Regions from separate parts of the Comamonas guangdongensis genome, predicted to be linked through region 3. Evidence: predicted binding sites of a transcription regulator. Region 3 holds the regulator's gene; each other region holds the start of a gene.
What was found. The regulator LexA, encoded in region 3, represses DNA repair genes until DNA is damaged. The targets are predictions, from matches to a motif close to ACTGTATNNNNATACAGT.
Positions count from the first base shown of each region.

Region 1: a site for LexA is predicted at 4,235-4,252, ahead of AB6724_RS20595 (PA0069 family radical SAM protein). Genes of this name have one in related genera too.
Region 2: a site for LexA is predicted at 3,455-3,472, ahead of recA (recombinase RecA). Genes of this name have one in related genera too.

Region 1 covers NZ_JBFYGN010000037.1:13,816-19,785, forward strand. The annotation lists gene AB6724_RS20580 (TauD/TfdA dioxygenase family protein) at 1-490, shown strand, start outside; gene AB6724_RS20585 (tripartite tricarboxylate transporter substrate binding protein) at 521-1,516, shown strand; gene AB6724_RS20590 (AraC family transcriptional regulator) at 1,589-2,611, opposite strand; gene AB6724_RS20595 (PA0069 family radical SAM protein) at 3,083-4,228, opposite strand; gene rnk (nucleoside diphosphate kinase regulator) at 4,578-4,985, shown strand; gene AB6724_RS20605 (acyltransferase family protein) at 5,052-5,970, opposite strand, start outside.
Region 2 covers NZ_JBFYGN010000008.1:171,440-177,409, reverse strand. The annotation lists gene AB6724_RS09585 (response regulator) at 66-740, opposite strand; gene AB6724_RS09580 (winged helix-turn-helix transcriptional regulator) at 850-1,317, opposite strand; gene AB6724_RS09575 (D-amino acid dehydrogenase) at 1,448-2,749, shown strand; gene AB6724_RS09570 (MarR family winged helix-turn-helix transcriptional regulator) at 2,907-3,392, opposite strand; gene recA (recombinase RecA) at 3,530-4,648, shown strand; gene recX (recombination regulator RecX) at 4,838-5,314, shown strand; gene AB6724_RS09555 (MgtC/SapB family protein) at 5,364-5,970, opposite strand, start outside.
Region 3 covers NZ_JBFYGN010000012.1:29,952-35,921, reverse strand. The annotation lists gene adk (adenylate kinase) at 174-830, shown strand; gene AB6724_RS12050 (asparaginase) at 921-1,937, opposite strand; gene lexA (transcriptional repressor LexA) at 2,039-2,713, shown strand; gene AB6724_RS12040 (hypothetical protein) at 2,876-3,250, shown strand; gene AB6724_RS12035 (linear amide C-N hydrolase) at 3,835-4,908, shown strand; gene AB6724_RS12030 (GGDEF domain-containing protein) at 5,321-5,970, shown strand, end outside.

The DNA.
Region 1 (5,970 bases), on a different contig from region 3:
CGACGGCGGCGACACCATCTGGGTCAATATGGCCGAGGCCTACAGGCATCTGCCCGAGGACATCAAGGCCAAGATCAACCACCTCAAGGTCAAGTGCAGCATCGAGCATTCCTTCGGTGCCGCCATGCCCGAGGAAAAGCGCCATGAGCTCGCGCGCCAAAACCCCATGGTGGAGCATCCCGTGGTGCGCACTCACCCCGAGACCGGCGAAAAAATCCTCTACGTGTGCGGCTTTTCCACGCATTTCGCCAACTACCATACGCCCGACAATGTGCGCTATGGGCAGGACAAGACGCCAGGCGCGGCTCTGCTGCTGAGCTATCTGCAAAGCCAGGCCGCCATTCCCGAGTACCAGGTGCGTTTTCGCTGGCAGCCCAATAGCGTGGCCATGTGGGACAACCGCTGCACCCAGCACTATGCGGTGCAGGACTACTGGCCCGATCCCCGCAAGATGGAACGCACGGCCATCATGGGCGACCGCCCTTTCTGACCTCCAAGCCCACGCATCAAGGGGATGACGATGAATCAAGGAATGCAATGGATGGCCGTGGCGTTCGGAGCCTGCCTGACCGTGGCGGGCACAGCGGTCTCGTTTTCTGCCAGCGCACAAGCTTCGGTCTGGCCCAGCAAGCCCATTCGCCTGGTGGTGGGCGGGCCGGCCGGAGGCAATGCGGACTCGCTGGCGCGCCTGCTCGCCGACGGCCTGCAAAAACAGCTTGGCAAGCCGGTGATCGTGGAGTCCAAGCCCGGAGCCGCCGGAGTGCTGGCCGTGACGGATCTGCTCAACAACGGCAAGGACGCCCACACCTTCCTGCTGATACAGGGCGGCATCGTCAGCGAAACGCCGCTGGCCTACAAGGTCCACTACCAGCCGTTCAAGGACCTGATGCCGCTGGCCCAGCTCAGCCGCAACGGCATGGTTCTCGTGGCCAACAAGGATTTCCCGGCCAACAATCTGCAGCAGCTCAGCGACTACGGCAAAAAGCAGGCCGACGGGCTGGACTTCGCCTCCTATGCCACCGGCATGCGCGGCCACACCTCGGGCATGCTGCTGGGCCAGCTGCTGGGCATCAATATGAAGCACCTGGGCTACAAGGGCTCGCCGCCGGCGCTCACGGACCTGATGGGCGGGCATATACGGCTCATGATGGACGGGCTCACCACCTCTTTGCCGCTGATCAAGAGCGGCAAGATCAAGGCCCTGGCCGTGAACTACCCCACGCGCATGGCGCAGCTGCCCGAGGTGCCCACGTTCAAGGAGCTCGGCTATCCGCAGCTGGCCGATGTGAGCTGGTTCGGCGTCTGGTCGCGGCCCGATATCCCGGCCGAGGTGCAGACCCGGGTCAGGAACATCGCGCTGCAGTATTTCAAGCAGCCCCAGGTCGAGGCCAGGGTCAGGGAGATGGGCATGGAATCCGGCACCGACGCCACGCCCGAAGCGCTGATGAAAGATCTGCAGCAGGCCTATCAGCGCCAGCAGGCACTGCTGAAGTCCATAGACTACCAGCCGCAGTAAACCCGGCGCCCGAAGCACAGGGCCGGAGCCGCCATGACTCCGGCCTCGTGCTTTTCGGGCCCGGAGCGAACTTCAGTTGACGATGGCACCGGCCAGATTCGCGGTGCGCCAGCTGCTGGGACTTTGCTTGAATTCTGCATTGAACCAGCGCGTGAACGAGCTGTTCTCGGCAAAACCGGTCTGCATGGCCACCTCGTTGATGGACAGGCGGGGATTCCTCAGCGCACGGACGGCGGTCTGGTTGCGCACCGCATTCAGCGCCAGCTGAAAGCTGGTGCCGGAACTCTCGAGATTGCGCTGCAGCGAACGCGTGCTGAAACCCATGGCACTGGCGACCTGGGCGATGCTGTAGCGCCCATGGGGCAGCAGGGCCTGAATCGCCAGCTTGACCTGCTGCTCGAGATCGGCCCGGGCCTGCGCCGGCGCCATGGTGTCGAGAAAGTGGCGCGCATACTGCTCCATGCTCGCGTCATAGCCGGGGTTGAGCCTGTCCAGATCGGCGCAGGACAGCACCAAGCCGTCGAAATCGGAATCGAAGACCAGATCCGAGCCAAAGATGCGCCGGTGCTGCGCGGTGCTGGACGGCGCGTCATGGGTGAAATGCGTGCTGATCGGGCGCCAATGGCTTCCGAGCTGGTGGCGGCACAGGGCCTGTAACACCGCCATGCCCAGCTCCACCGGATGGCGGCCGGGCTGTTCGCGGCCCGTGGTCAGATGCAGCTGAATGATGGCGATATTGTTCTGCCGCACGACGTTGACGCAGATGGTGCTGCTCAGCAGATGCGAATATTCGGCCAGCGTGGCAAGCGCGCGGCCCAGGCTGGGCTGATGCTGGAGCGCAAGGCTCAGATAGCCGAAATCGGAGAGTTTCCACAGAGCGCCCATTAACAGGCCCACGGCCGCATTATCGGCAGCCTCGGAGGTGGATTGCAGCAGATGCGCAAAATTGGTTTCCGGCACCCGGATTTCCGCAGCCTGCATCCAGCTGGGTTCCAGACCGAATTGTCGAAACATGCGTGATTGATCAATACCAAGATCGCCTGCCACCTGGGCATATTTCTTGAGACTGATATTGCGAACGCTGAGCTGATTCATTGCAAACCCACTGGTGAATCCGAAAACAGAAGCCTTGATCCGGCAGCATCTTTGTATGGGCTCGATTGATCCGCGTCAATCGGGTATGTGCGGAGTTCACGCCATCAGGCTATTCCGCAGAAGTCAGCCGACACATCGGGTCACACCGACCTGGCATGCAATGCCAAAAAACGGCGCGTTTCGGCAAAGATGGTTTTGCGGCGGCAGTTAAGGCTTTTCAGCGATGCTGATTAAATGAAAAGCCATAGATACCGCAAAAAAATAATCAACCAATCTCATAAACCACTTTGAAGAAAATTCATCAATTAAAATAATTAAAAACAAATTTAATTTATTTAAAACGCAAATATTCAATTACCGAAATATATATTTCATAGAGATATTTTTATTTCATCGCATAGAAAATATGAATTCCTGAATTTTCATGATTCCGGCACTACCGGCACATATGGTCCGGTCCTATGGCTGTCCCTAGAACAGGCTTTGCTGCGCCGATAGCAGGCTGGGATGAAACTGGCTGCAGTCCAGCTCGACACGCTCTCGATTGAGCCCGAGCCTGCGGCAGGCCAAGGCAAAGCGCTGGGCCAGCATGTCAGCCCAGGCTCCCGTGCCCTTCATGCGCTGGCCGAAGCGGCTGTCATAGACCTTGCCTGCGGCCCTGGCTTCCTCGTCTATGCCATGCAGATCGCGCACGCGCTCCAGCACGCGCTGGGCGCGGTCGGGGTAATGCAGCTGCAGCCATTCCTCGAACAGGGGCGCGACCTCCCAGGGCAGGCGCAGCACCGCATAAAAAGCCTGGCGGGCGCCCGCTTCATGGGCCGCGGCCAGCACCTGCTCCAGGTCGTCGTTCAAAAACGGGATCTGCGGCGCCAGGCTCACGCCCACGGGTACGCCGGCCTCGCTCAGCGTCCTGATCATGCGCAGCCGCCGGTGCGGCGCCGCGGCGCGCGGCTCGAGCCGGCGCGCGAGCTCGGGCTGCAAGCTGGTCAGCGTGACATAGACCGCCACCAGATGCCGCTGCGCCAAAGGCACCAGCAGGTCCAGATCGCGCTCTATGCCGCTGCCCTTGGTGACGATGGAAAACGGATGCCTGGCCTGCGCCAGCACTTCGATCACGCGGCGGGTCAAGCCCAGCTCCCGCTCCACGGGCTGGTAGCAGTCGGTGACCGAGCCCAGCATGATGGGCGCGGCCACATGGGCGGGCCGGGACAGTTCGGCACGCAGCACTTCGGTCAGGTTTTGCTTGGCGATCAGTCGCGTCTCGAAGTCCAGCCCCGGCGAATAGCCCAGATAGCTGTGCGTGGGCCGCGCATAGCAGTAAATGCAGCCGTGTTCGCAGCCTCTATAGGGGTTCAGCCCCAGATGAAACGGCAGGTCGGGCGAGCCATGGCGGCTCAGCGCCGTTTTGGCCTGCTCCCACTCCAGCGTGGTGCGCAGCGCCGCGGGCTCCTCTTCCTCATCGCCCCAGCCATCGTCAAAAGCTTCTCGCCGGTCCCGCGCAAAGCGTTGGGTGATCTGGCTGGCCGAGCCGCGCCCCTTGATGGCGTGCAGAGGCCGAAGCGGATACACCTGGGTATCGGCCTGGTCTGGATCATGATCGTCAGGGCTTTTTGGCATGAAATAACTGTACGAAAATACAGTTATTTGAACAAGATTCTGAGCACAGACCTTGGCGGCGAACGGGTCAATGGCTTGTGGCCGGCTCACTCGATTCATAGCCAAAGCGGCCTCACCCTTATCCATCATGCGTAGCAAGCTCTCTGGCTCATAGCAACCGGTGATCGCATTCCGCACTGCCGGGGTGCGAGATGGCTTGGCGCTTTGCGCCATTGCCGTGACAATAGCTGCAACGCACCAAGTTGGTGCTTTTCTGAATGCCTTGGCCCGGACAACACCGTTGCCCGGGCTTTTGTCCGTTTGCGCGACGCCAAAGCGCCAACACACCACCTCTCAGGGGAGTCACACCATGGAGCGCAAGCCCCACATCACTTTGTCATCCTTGGATCTGGAACGCATCGAGGCTTTGCTGGAGAAGACTAGCGGCGGCTTTCCGGGCCGCGATGCGCTGGAAGCCGAACTGGACCGCGCCGATGTGCTCGATCCCAAGGACATGCCGCCCCATGTGGTGACCATGAATTCCACGGTGCGCTTCACCATCCTCGAAGGCAGCAAGACGAATACGCTGACCCTGGTCTACCCCAGGGACATGGACGGCAGCGCCGACAAGGTTTCCATCTTCGCGCCGGTGGGCATAGCGCTGCTGGGTCTGTCCGTGGGCGATGAATTCAAGATGCCCAGCCCCACGGGCCAGGTCACGGTGCACGTGGACGAGATCACCTTCCAGCCCGAAAGCGCGGGCGAGTTGCACCGCTGAACCCGACCAGCAGCCACAAAAAAAGCAGCTTTCTCAAGCTGCTTTTTTCATGGGCCCTAGGCGGCCTTATCTCAAACCGGCCAGCAAGGTGGTCAGCATGCCCGCGCCTATCAGGCCGGCCTGCCAGCGCAGCGCCTGGCTCCAGGACGAGACATGGCGCTCCACGGTCTGGTAGAGCGTATATCCGGCCGTCAGCGACAGCACGAAAGCAAACGGCATGCCCACCACGGCGGCCGTCACCGAGCCATGCCAGAAATGGTTGACCGTGGCATTGACCAGCAGGCAGATGGAGAAATGGATGAGAAAGACCGAATAGGAAATCTCGCCCAGGCGGCGCAGCGGCGCCAGGCCCTTCCAGCGAACAATGCCTTCGGTGCGCATGCAGGCGATCAGCAGCAAGGCGACCAGGCCCGCGAGAAAGATGCGGTCACGCCATTCGTAGACCAGCGCACCGATGACCAGCGCGGCAATCAGCATGGCCCAGCTCCAGGCTGCACCGCGCCTGTCCGCGGCCACGGCCCAGTAAGCCATCATGCCCAGGCCGTAGGCGCCCATGAAGTAGATCGCCCAGACATCCAGGCTCGCGTCCAGATTGAAACCGAACAGCGAGGCCGCCGTCCCCAGCACCACCAGGGCCTGCATGCCGCTCATGGCCCAGGGCCACCAGCGCTTGAACGCCTCGCCGCCCCAGCGCGCGGCAACCGCCTGCTGCGCCCGGCGCACAGCAGCCAGTAGCAGCACCGTGCCCGCAAACAGCTGAAAGTCTATGGACACATACCAGACACCGGCGGACAGGGACTCCTCGCCCACGATGTTCTGCAGCAGCAACGCATGGGCAAACAGCTGCCAGAGGTCGGGATCCGCGGAGACGGATTCGTGATCGAACCAGGGGCGGATGGCCGCTGAGATGACGATGGTCACCACCAGCGCCACCGCATAGGGCACGACCAGGCGCACGAAACGCTTGCCGATCTTGGACCAGGGC
Region 2 (5,970 bases), on a different contig from region 3:
TTGCCGGCCTCAGCGCCCTGGTGTTCGGGCGCCCGAGGCCATGGATAGAGGAGTGACGGCGGCTCTCAGCTCGGGATTTTTTCCAGGCAGTAGCCCAGGCCGCGCACCGTGGCGATGCGTATCGGGCCTTTCTCGATCTTCTTGCGCAGGCGGTGGATATAGACCTCGATGGCGTTGTTGCTCACCTCGTCGCCCCATTCGCAGAGCCGGTCCACCAGCTGGTCCTTGCTGACCAGGCGGCCTGCGCGCTGCAGCAAGACCTCCAGCAGGCCCAGCTCGCGCGCGGAGAGTTCCACCATCTTGCCGTCTATGGTCGCCACGCGCCCGGCCTGGTCGTAGACCAGCGGGCCGTGCTTGATGGTGGAGCTGGCGCCGCCCATGCCGCGGCGCGTGAGGGCGCGCACGCGCGCCTCCAGCTCGGACAGGGCAAACGGCTTGGCCATATAGTCGTCGGCGCCCAGGTCCAGGCCCTGCACGCGTTCCTCGATGGAATCGGCGGCCGTGAGGATCAGCACCGGCAGCGCGTCGCCGCGCCCGCGCAGGCGCTTGAGCACTTCCAGGCCGTGCATGCGGGGCAGGCCCAGGTCCAGGATCAGCAGGTCAAACTCGCTGCTGGTCATCAGCGCCGCGTCGGCCTCGCTGCCGTTGGCCACATGGCTGACCACGGCGCCCGAGCTGCGCAGCGTGCGCAGCAGACCGTCGGCCAGCACCTGATCATCTTCGGCAATCAGTATGCGCATGTTGTCTCCTAGAAGCTTTCTTTATGCGTGGATTCTAGGATGCGGAAACCGTACTCAGAGTAAGGGGGCAAACTGCTCCGGCCAGTTATTCCTGGAAGGTCCAGCCGCCTCAGCGATCCAGCGGCAGGATCTGGGTGTCCTTGACCTCTTCCATCACCACATAGCTGTGCGACTCGGCCGGCACGGGCAGCTTTTTGAGTATGTCGCCCAGCAGGCGCCGGTACTCGCGCATGCCGCCCAGCCGGGCCTTGACCAGATAGTCGAAGCTGCCGGACACCAGATGGCACTCGAGCACGTCGGGCACATGCAGCAGCTCCTTGCGCACCTTGTCGAAGACCTCTTCGGACTTTGACGACAGCTTGAGCTCCACGAATACCAGCAGCGTCTTGCCCAGGGCCTCGGGCGAGAGATGCGCGTGGTAGCCCGTGATCACGCCAGCGCGTTCCATGCGCTTGATGCGCTCCGAACAAGGGGAGGCGGACAGGCCGACGCGCTCGGCCAGCTCGGTGATCGCGATGCGGCCCTCGCGCTGCAGTATGTCGAGGATTCGGCGGTCCGTGCGGTCAAGCGCGTGAATTTCGCTGGTAGAGGCCATGGCAATGCATTCGATTCAGTGGATACAGCTGCACACAGCCAATTTTTCAGTGTAATTTTCTGGTACGCAAGCCATAACCTTTGTCAATCCACTTTGCGGAGCGAGGGTTTCCATGAAAGTCATTGTTCTTGGTAGCGGTGTGATCGGTGTGAGCAGCGCCTACTACCTGGCGCGCCAGGGCGCGGAGGTCATCGTGCTCGACCGCCAGGACGGTCCGGCACAGGAAACCAGCTTTGCCAATGCGGGCCAGGTCTCGCCCGGCTACTCCACGCCCTGGGCCGCGCCCGGCATTCCGCTCAAGGCGCTTAAGTGGATGGTCCAGCAAAAGCATGCGCCGCTGGCCGTGCGGCTCGACGGCAGCCTGTTCCAGCTGAGCTGGATGGCGCAGATGCTGCGCAACTGCACGCCGCAGCGCTATGCCGTCAACAAGGAGCGCATGATGCGCGTGGCCGAGTACAGCCGCAGCTGCCTGCAGCAGCTGCGCGCCGAAACCGGCATCGCCTACGAGCAGCGCACCGGCGGCACGCTGCAGCTGTTCCGCACCCAGGCCCAGCTCGATGCCGTGGAGCGCGACATCGCCGTGCTGCAGGAGTGCGGCGTGCCCTATGAGCTGCTGACCCGCGACGAGCTGGCCCGCGTCGAGCCCTCTCTGGCCCAGGCGCGCGACCGGCTCAGCGGCGGCCTGCGCCTGCCCAATGACGAAACCGGCGACTGCCATCAGTTCACGCGGCAGCTGGCCGACATCGCCCGCGGCCTGGGCGTGGATTTCCGCTTCAACCAGCAGGTCGAGGGCCTGGTCATCGAGGGCGACCGCGTCACCGGCGTGCGCGTGGGCGGCCAGCTGCTGCAGGCCGACCGCTATGTGATGGCCTTCGGCAGCTATTCGCGCGAGGCGCTGGCGCCGCTGGGCCTGGACCTGCCCGTGTATCCGGTCAAGGGCTATTCGCTGACCGTGCCGCTGCTGGACCCGGCGCTGGCGCCGCAGTCCACGGTGCTGGACGAAACCTACAAGATCGCGGTCACGCGTTTCGACCAGCGCATCCGCGTCGGCGGCATGGCCGAGCTGGGCGGCTTCGACCTGCGCCTGGACCCGCGCCGGCGCGCCACGCTGGAGATGGTGGTGAGCGATCTGTTCCCCGGCGGCGATCTGCCGCGCGCCAGCTTCTGGACCGGTCTGCGCCCCATGACGCCGGACGGCACGCCCATCATCGGCGCCACGCGCTACGCCAATCTGTTCCTCAACACCGGCCACGGCACCCTGGGCTGGACCATGGCCTGCGGCTCGGGCCGGCTGATCGCCGATCTGGTCGGCGGACGCCGCCCGGAAATCAGTACCGAAGGCCTGGCTCTGGAGCGCTATGCCCGGCCCTCGGTGCGCCTGGCTCCCCAGACCCCGGCACCCACGACGGCCTGAGCCATGGCCTGCGGCCCATGGTGACGCCGGCCGGCACCATTGCCTGCGAGCTGCTGTGCAATGTCATACGCGTGCCGCTGCATACAGCGCGGCCGACATCGAAACATCGCTGCCGACGCTTGCACCGCCAGCATTTGACGCGGCTCTGGCTCAGGGCTTAGCTCGCATAGGCCTCCAGACCCAGCGCCACCACGGTGGCCACATCCTCGCCCACGGCTTCGCGGAACTCGGCCTCGGCCTGGCTCACGGCATCGTGAAAGGCCTGCAGCCAGGCCAGGCCGGCCTCGGTGAAGCGCACGCGCTTGGCTCTGGCGTCATGGGCATCGGCCTCGCGCGTGACCAGGCCCCAGGCCTCGCACTGGGTCACCAGATCGGCCATGGCCTGCTTGCTCATGCCGGCCTTCTCGGCCAGATCGGTGAGCCGGTCTCCGGCCAGCGACAGATGCCGCGTGATGTGGATATGTGCGGCCCCCACCTTGTCGCGGGCGGCGAGATTGGACAGGGCCAGCGGCACCTCCACGGCGCGCGCCATGAGCTGCAGCACGCGCGCATCGAAGCGGCGCATGGCATGGCCTAGCAGGCGGCCCAGATGGGTCTGGCGCCAGGCGTCGGCGGCCGGGGTGACCGGGGAAATATCGCTCATGCCAAATAGTAAGGCAAACTGACTAAATAATTCAATGCGTGAGCGACACAAGCCCATAAACTACTGTTCAAGCATCCAGCCTGAATGCAAAAACAGGTCTGGCCACAGACCGTCACCAACCTTTCCGGGAGCCTGATATGAACGCCAATGCCAAGACCACCGCCGACAACAGCGAAAAAGCCAAAGCCCTGGCCGCAGCGCTGGCCCAGATCGAAAAGCAGTTCGGCAAGGGCACCATCATGAAGCTCGGCGAGGGCGAGGCCATGGATGACATCCAGGTGGTGTCCACGGGTTCGCTGGGCCTGGATATTGCGCTGGGCGTGGGTGGCTTGCCGCGGGGCCGCGTGGTCGAGATCTACGGCCCCGAATCCTCGGGCAAGACCACGCTGACCCTGCAGGTGCTGGCGGAAATGCAGAAACAGGGCGGCACCTGCGCCTTCATCGATGCCGAGCATGCGCTGGACACCAGCTATGCCCAGAAGCTGGGCGTGAACCTCAACGAGGTGCTGATCAGCCAGCCCGACACCGGCGAGCAGGCGCTCGAAATCGTGGACAGCCTGGTGCGCTCGGGCGCCGTGGACCTGATCGTGGTGGACTCGGTGGCCGCTCTGGTGCCCAAGGCCGAAATCGAAGGCGAGATGGGCGATGCCCTGCCCGGTCTGCAGGCCCGATTGATGAGCCAGGCGCTGCGCAAGCTCACGGCCACCATCAAGAAGACCAACTGCATGGTCATCTTCATCAACCAGATCCGCATGAAGATCGGCGTGATGTTCGGCTCGCCCGAAACCACTACCGGCGGCAATGCGCTGAAGTTCTATGCCTCCGTGCGCCTGGACATCCGCCGCACCGGCACCATCAAGAAGGGTGACGAGGCCATCGGCAACGAGACCAAGGTCAAGGTCGTGAAGAACAAGGTCTCGCCTCCGTTCAAGACCGCCGAGTTCGACATCCTGTTCGGCGAAGGCATCAGCCGCGAAGGGGAGATCCTGGACATGGGCGTGAACGCCAAGATTCTGGAAAAGAGCGGCGCCTGGTATGCCTACAACGGCGAAAAGATCGGCCAGGGCCGCGACAACTCGCGTGAATTCCTGCGTGAGAACCCCGCGCTGGCCGTCGAGATCGAAAACAAGGTCCGTGAGAGCCTGGGCATTGCCCTGCTGCCCGTAGCAGCCGGCGAAGAAGCCGCCAAGCCTGCCAAAGGCAAGAAGGCTGACAAGAGTGCCAATGTCGATGAAGACGGTGTGATTCAGGCTTGAAGCTCTTCAGTGCTCCCTTGAAAGAACGGGGGAGCACGGCAGATACACGGCGCCAGAAATGGCGCCAGCCCCGCAGCAAAGACCGTCGTCCCCCTTGGGTAAAGACGCGAAGCGGCCCAGGGGGAGCTAGTTTTGCCATCTTTGCGCAGGCGGTCCCTGCGCATTTTTTTATTCGGGATAGATCCGCGCATGAGCTTCGCCAGGCTCTCACTCAAAGGCCGTGCCCTCAAGCTGCTGGCGCAGCGCGAGCATTCGCGCCTGGAACTGCAGCGCAAGCTGGCGCCCTATGTGGAAGAGGGCGACGACCTGCCGGCCGTGCTCGACGAGCTGGAACGGCGCGGCTTCATCAATGTGGAGCGGGTCGTGGAGTCGGTGCTCCACAGCAAGGCCGGCCGCTATGGCTGTGCGCGCCTGCTGCAGGAGCTGCGCAGCAAGGGCCTGGACGATGAAACCCTGCGCCAGGCCGGCGAGCAGCTGCGCGACACCGAGCTGCAGCGCGCGCGCGAGCTGTGGTGCAAGCGTTTCGGCACGCCGCCCGCAGATGCCAAGGAAAAAGCCAGGCAGCTGCGCTTCATGGCCTCGCGCGGCTTTTCCGGGGCCGTGGCATCGCGCGTGCTGCGCGATGCACCCTATCCGGACAGCGACGAGGATCTGGATCAGGGCTGAGCACCCGGGCCGGCGCACCCCCGGCGTGCGCGCTCCAGGGATGAGGTCCCTAGTTCGATAGCAGCAGACCCAGCCATGCGGCCGACGGCATGGCGATGAGTCCCGTGGCAACGGCCGCGCCATAGCGTGTGCCACCGCTGGCAAAAGCCAGCACGGTCTTGGCCAGGCAGCTGGCGCCGAGCACGGCCAGAACACCCCAGCGCGCGAGCTCCAGGGGCACGGCGCCCGAGATTTGCAGCTGCGCCACGCCGGCCGCCGCCGCATGGACCTCGGCCAGCGCCACCAGCGTGGTGGTGACCAGCACTCCGGCGCTGCCGAAACGTTGGCCCAGCCAGGCGGCCAGCAGCGACACCCCGGCGATCAGTGCCGCGATCAGCAGAGCCTGGCTGAGCGCGAAGGCGCGGCCGGAGTCCGCAGCGGGCGGCATGTCGGTCTGGTTGGCGCGCCACAGCCAGAAGCCGGCGACGGTCAGCAGGGCCAGCACGGCGGCGGCCAGAGCGGGCAGGGCCGCGCTCAGCAGCGGCGGGGAGACCGTGCCCACCACGGCCACGAACAGCAGCAGCGAAGCCAGATTGGCCAGCAGCGCCGCCGCTGCGCAGGCCGCGGTCCGGGCGCGGTTGTCGCGCGCGCTCTGTCCCATGCCCGTGACCGCGGCC
Region 3 (5,970 bases):
GCGAATGCATGCCGCCAATCGGCTGCACGGGCGACAGTCTTGACTGGGCCGTGTAAGCCAGCGTTGGCCTTGTGCGTGCTATCCTTGCTCGCGAAAAAATATAGCTGGAGGACTACAGGCGACCACCCGCCTCCTCCGGCAAGCAAGAATTTCTACTCTCCTCAAGGATTTCCATGAAACTGATTTTGTTGGGTGCGCCTGGCGCCGGCAAAGGCACCCAAGCGGCCTTTATTTGCCAAAAGTACGGAATCCCTCAAATCTCCACTGGCGACATGCTGCGTGCAGCCGTCAAGGCCGGCACCCCCCTGGGTCTGCAGGCCAAGGCCGTGATGGATGCCGGCCAGCTGGTCAGCGATGATCTGATCATCAATCTGGTCAAGGAGCGCATTGCCCAGCCCGACTGCACCAAGGGCTTTCTGTTCGACGGCTTCCCCCGCACCATCCCCCAGGCCGATGCCATGAAGGCCGCCGGCGTGAAGCTGGACTATGTGCTGGAAATCGACGTGCCGTTTGAAGCCATCGTCGAGCGCATGAGCGGCCGCCGCAGCCACCCCGCATCGGGCCGCACCTACCACGTCAAGTTCAACCCGCCCCAGGTCGAAGGCAAGGACGACGTGACCGGCGAGCCCCTGGTGCAGCGCGAAGACGACAAGGAAGAAACCGTCAAGAAGCGCCTGGACGTTTACAGCAACCAGACCCGTCCCCTGGTGGACTATTACAGCAACTGGGCCAAGGCCGATGCCGCTGCCGCCCCCAAGTACCGCGCCATCAGCGGTACGGGCACGGTGGAAGAGATCACCGCGCGCGCCCTGGCCGCTCTGGCCGAGTAAGCCGGCCTTGCCCACCTCCGCAAAAAAGCACCTTCTCAGGTGCTTTTTTGTTTTCCGGCCCCCACAGGGCAAGCGCCATCCGCGTCCATCTCAGGAGCCTGAAGCCAGGGCCAGCATCAAGGCCACGCGGGCCTTGCTGGGCGGCAGCAGCACGCAGTCCAGACCTGTCTCGTCGCCGGCCTTGAGCAGTTGTGCCGGAATTTCATCGTGTTCCGATCCAGCGGGTAGCCCCCCCTGGCCCACGGCCTGCCCTTCCAGGCAGCGCGTGCCAAGCCACACGACCACGCCCTGGCTTCTGGCCCGCAGCAGGGCCTGCAGCAGATCCCGATGGATAGTGGCGTTGCCGGTGCCCGCCACCACCAGCCCCTGCACCCCGGCACCTACCAGCGCCTGTACCGCCCGCTCGCCCTGCAAGGCGCCCGACTGCACAATCTCCACCCAGGGCAGAGCCTCGCAAGCCAACAGCTTCTGCAGACGCTGCTCGCCCCAGGGCGCGCGCGCGGCCACCCCGGCAATCCAGCGCACCCTGGACTCTTCCACATAGGCGCAAGGCCCGCCTTCATAGGAATGCAGCGCATTCAAGCGATAGGGATGGACCTTGAGCACCCGGCGCGCCGAATGCACCTCGCCCGCCGCCACCACCCACACGCCCGCCCCCCCATCCGCGGCCACGGCCACGGCATCGCGCAGGTTTTGCGGACCATCGGCCTGCAGCGAGGTCGCGGGGCGCATGGCACAGGTCAGCACCACGGGCTTGGCCGGCTGCAGCAGCGCCTGCAGCAGCCAGGCGGTTTCCTCCAGCGTGTCCGTGCCATGGGTGATGATCACGGCCTGTGTGTCCGCATCGTCCAGCGCCGCCTTCACGGCCTGCAACAGGCTGCGCCACACGCTCCAGTCCATGTCCTTGCTGTCGATCTGGGCCAGTTGCACGGCCTCCAGCATGGCTCCGGTTCGGCCCGCAGCCAGCTGGGACAGGTCCGGCACGGCCGCAAGCAGCCCCGCCACACTGATCTGCCCTGCCCGGTAGCCCACACCCTGGGTGCTGGCCTGGGCCTGGCCCGCGATCGTTCCACCCGTCCCCAAAATCACAATCTTTGGTTGTGCCACTTGCTCTCCGCAAAAAACTGGTTAAAAATACAGGTACTGTATAAACCAACAGATCAGAATTCCAGCTTAGGCCCAGCCTACTGAACGACCGGAAGCCAGACATGCTAGACCATCCCAAGCTCACTCCCCGCCAGCAGCAGATTCTGGATCTCATTCAGTCCACCATCGCCCGCACCGGCGCGCCGCCCACACGGGCCGAGATTGCCAGCACCTTCGGCTTCAAATCGGCCAATGCCGCCGAGGAACACCTGCAGGCCCTGGCCCGCAAGGGCGTGATCGACTTGGTCAGCGGCACCTCGCGCGGCATCCGCCTGCGGGCCGATACCGTGCGCAACATCAATGCCGCACGCGGCACCAGCTTTGCGCTGCCGCTGACGGCGCTGGCACCTCTGGTCCTGCCCCTGGTGGGCCGTGTGGCCGCTGGCTCGCCCATTCTGGCCCAGGAACATATAGACCAAAGCTATTCGGTGGAGCCCGGTCTGTTCGCCGCCAAGCCCGACTATCTGCTCAAGGTGCGCGGCATGTCCATGCGCGACGCCGGCATCATGGACGGCGACCTGCTGGCCGTGCAAGCCACCCATGAGGCGCGCAACGGCCAGATCGTGGTCGCCCGCCTGGGCGACGATGTCACCGTCAAGCGCTTCAAGCGCACCCCGCAAGGTATTGAGTTGCTGCCGGAAAACCCCGATTACAAGGTGATCCATGTGGCGCCCGAAGAGCCTTTTGCCATTGAAGGCCTGGCCGTGGGCCTGATCCGCAACAGCATGTTCATGTGATGCCATCCATCGGCGCGGCCTGAACGGTACGCCGAGTCCCGATCCCTCTCCAGTCCAGGTGGTAGGCGCGAAGTCGGTTTGCTTCGCCCTGGGCGGAGCTTTGCCCGATAACTGCAATCCTGCCCTTATCCATGCCGCAAGGCTATCGAGAGGAGTTGCCAAATGGGATTCGCCGCACCTTTGCTGTCTTTGAGCCGCCTGGGGCTGAAAGCCTTCCCCGCAGCCATGCCTGCCAATCGTGCGCATCTGGTCCGCGATGTGCACGAGGATCCGGTCACGGCCTCTCCCGACAATGTCTTCACCATGCGCAAAAGCCGCAAACGCCAGCGCAGCAGCGCCAAGGCGCTGCCGCTCAATGCACAACTGACCCTGCCCTTGCAGACCGAAGCCCTGGATAGGCAAGAGCCGCGCGTGCTGAAAATCGTACAGCGCGAGCCGCGCAAGCAGCCCGAATGCCTGCTGATCTCCGGCCGCATGGCCGATGTCTGCGCGGCGCTCGAGCGCATGGCCCGCAACGAGCACACGCTGCAGGCCTAGTCTTTCCTCAGGCCTGCATCTGCATGGACCGCGGCAGGCGTAGGCATGTTCCATGCCGAGGCCCGGGTCGCAGGCATTCATCATGGCGCTTTGCCTGGCTTGATGCCCGGGCTGCAGCACATGCCGGCTGAATGCCCCGACCGCTCCCGAGCCGGGTGGGCATGCAACTGTCACCCGGCATGCCCGGACATGTGCCGCACCGCATCCCTGCTTTGGCAGCTCAGCCCCGTCCCCATGGCATGGTCCGAGTTAATCACACGGCTTCTGCTGCCGGGGACCTCAAACCCAGCGCTTTTCTGGACCGATATTGCCCGGATATGCCAGCCAATACCGGAAATGATATTGGCTGGCGTTTTTCTCATGTCTCCGCTCATCTGAAATTTGATGTACTTCCCAGCGGCAGGCTCTGATATTCACCAGGAATACAGACGCGGCACTGTATGCTTTACAGTTAACATCGTGGATTAATCCAAGCCTTGACTGGATTCACTCAGGCGCAGGAGAAGAAACTGTAACCGGGTTTTATGCAGCCAAGGCCGCATATAGCGGACAGTGCTTCCGCATTTTTTATTTAGGAGTAATGGATGAAAAAGCGCATGCCACGCATCAGCCAAACGCTGGCGGCCTTGCTGATTGGAGCTTCCGGCCTGGCGGCCGCAGGAAGCGCATGGGCCTGCACCCGGCTGGTTTTTCATGGAGCCAATGGCCAGGTGATCACGGCCCGCTCCATGGATTGGAAAAGCGATATCGTCAGCAACCTCTGGGTATTGCCGCGCGGCATGGAGCGATCCGGCCAGACGGGTGCCAATACCGTTCGCTGGACCTCCAAATACGGTAGCGTTATCACCTCGGGCTACGATATATCGACCACCGATGGCGTCAACGAAGCCGGGCTGAATGCCAATCTGCTGTGGTTGGTCGAATCGCAATATCCCTCGTTCGATGCCGGCAGCAAGCCCGGCCTGACAATTGCCGCCTGGGCGCAATATGTGCTGGATAACTTCGCTACGGTTCAAGAGGCGATAGCGGCCCTGCAAAAGCAGCCATTCACCATAGTCTCCGATAATGTCCCCGGAGAAAACCGGCTCACCACCTTGCACCTGTCCATATCCGACGCCAGCGGCGACAGCGCGATTGTGGAATATATCGGCGGCCGCCAAGTCATCCACCACAGCCGGCAGTATCAGGTCATGACCAACTCACCGGTTTTCGAGCAGCAGCTGGCGCTCAACACATATTGGAAGCAGATCGGCGGCACCACCATGCTGCCCGGCACCAACCGGGCCGCAGACCGCTTTGCACGCGCCTCGTTCTATGTCAATGCAATCCCCAAGGACCCAGACCCCAACAAGGCTCTGGCCAGCGTTTTCAGCGTGATTCGCAATGTATCCGTGCCCTACGGCCTGAACACGCCGGAAGAACCCAATATCTCATCCACACGCTGGCGCACCGTCTTCGACCACCAGCGCAAGCTGTACTTTTTCGAGTCGGCGCTGACACCCAACACCTTCTGGATCGACCTCAAGGCACTGGACTTTGACCGGAGCAGCGGCAAGGTCCTCAAACTCGATCTGGGACAGAACCAGAATCACACTTTTTCCGGAGACGCCACCAAGCAATTCCAGCCATCTGCCCCATTCCAGTTTCTTGGCATCTAATTCCTTTCCGCCCCCTCTCCTCCAGCCCGCCGCCGAGCGAGCTTTGCTTTTTCCGCCAGCTCCTGAAACAGGCTCTTCAGACAATATCCGGGCGCACGGTGGACTGCCAGACCGCGGCGCCTCTTCGCCGGCAGCCCCATGCCTGGTTCAAAAAAGTCATTGCCTGGAGGCTCTGGCTCGCGCAGTGTCAATGCCTGCAATGCTGCAGCTTTGTGCCAATAAACCCCATGTTTTCCTTGGCCTCCACAATCACCGGACAAACCGTCGGCAGTTGCAAGCATTTGAAAATTTATGTGCCCAAGAATCAAAAAAGCAGCGGCATCCGTGAACCTTAGCCAAGGGATGCGCAAGGCTTGAGACGACAGGGGGCTGCTCTATGTGCGTGATCTGTATCGCCAGCATAGGCAATGAGATGTCGGCCGCCGACGACCGCATCTTCCTGCTCGCGCCGTCCCTGGCCATGCTGTTTCTCGCCGGCCTGCTCGGCATCTGCTGGCTCAACCAGCGCCAGCAGCGTTTTCTGCTCTGGCTATGCTCGGCATACGCGCTGACGGCGCTGTACCTGGGCATTCGCAGCCTGCTATCTCCCGAGGACCTCGATCATCACGCCACCGGCATCGGCACGCTCTACCTGCTGGGCTCATGGTGCCTGGCCCGAAGCTTTGCGGAGCGCAGGCGGGTATCCACCCACCCCGGACTTGCGCTGCTGATAGGCTTGGTGGCCCTGGCGGCGCTTTTCTATTTCACCCATATCGACCAAAACTTCTGGGACCGACTGTATTCGTTCAACCTCGGCATTGCGCTGATTCTTCTGCTTCCGGTCTCCGATGTCTTCAAGAAGCCCCGCGCCAAGGACTGGCTCAATCAAACCCTGCTCTGGTCCTACATCACATATGCGCTCTTCACCATGGCGCGGCCCCTGCTGGTCTCGCTCTGGGGACACACGGGCCTCGGCGGCGCCATGCAGCCCAACTCCCTGTATTGGGCCACCACCTTGATGAGCGTGCTGTTCTTCGCGCTGCTCTTCACCGTGCTGATATGCGCAGTCACCATGCGCGACAT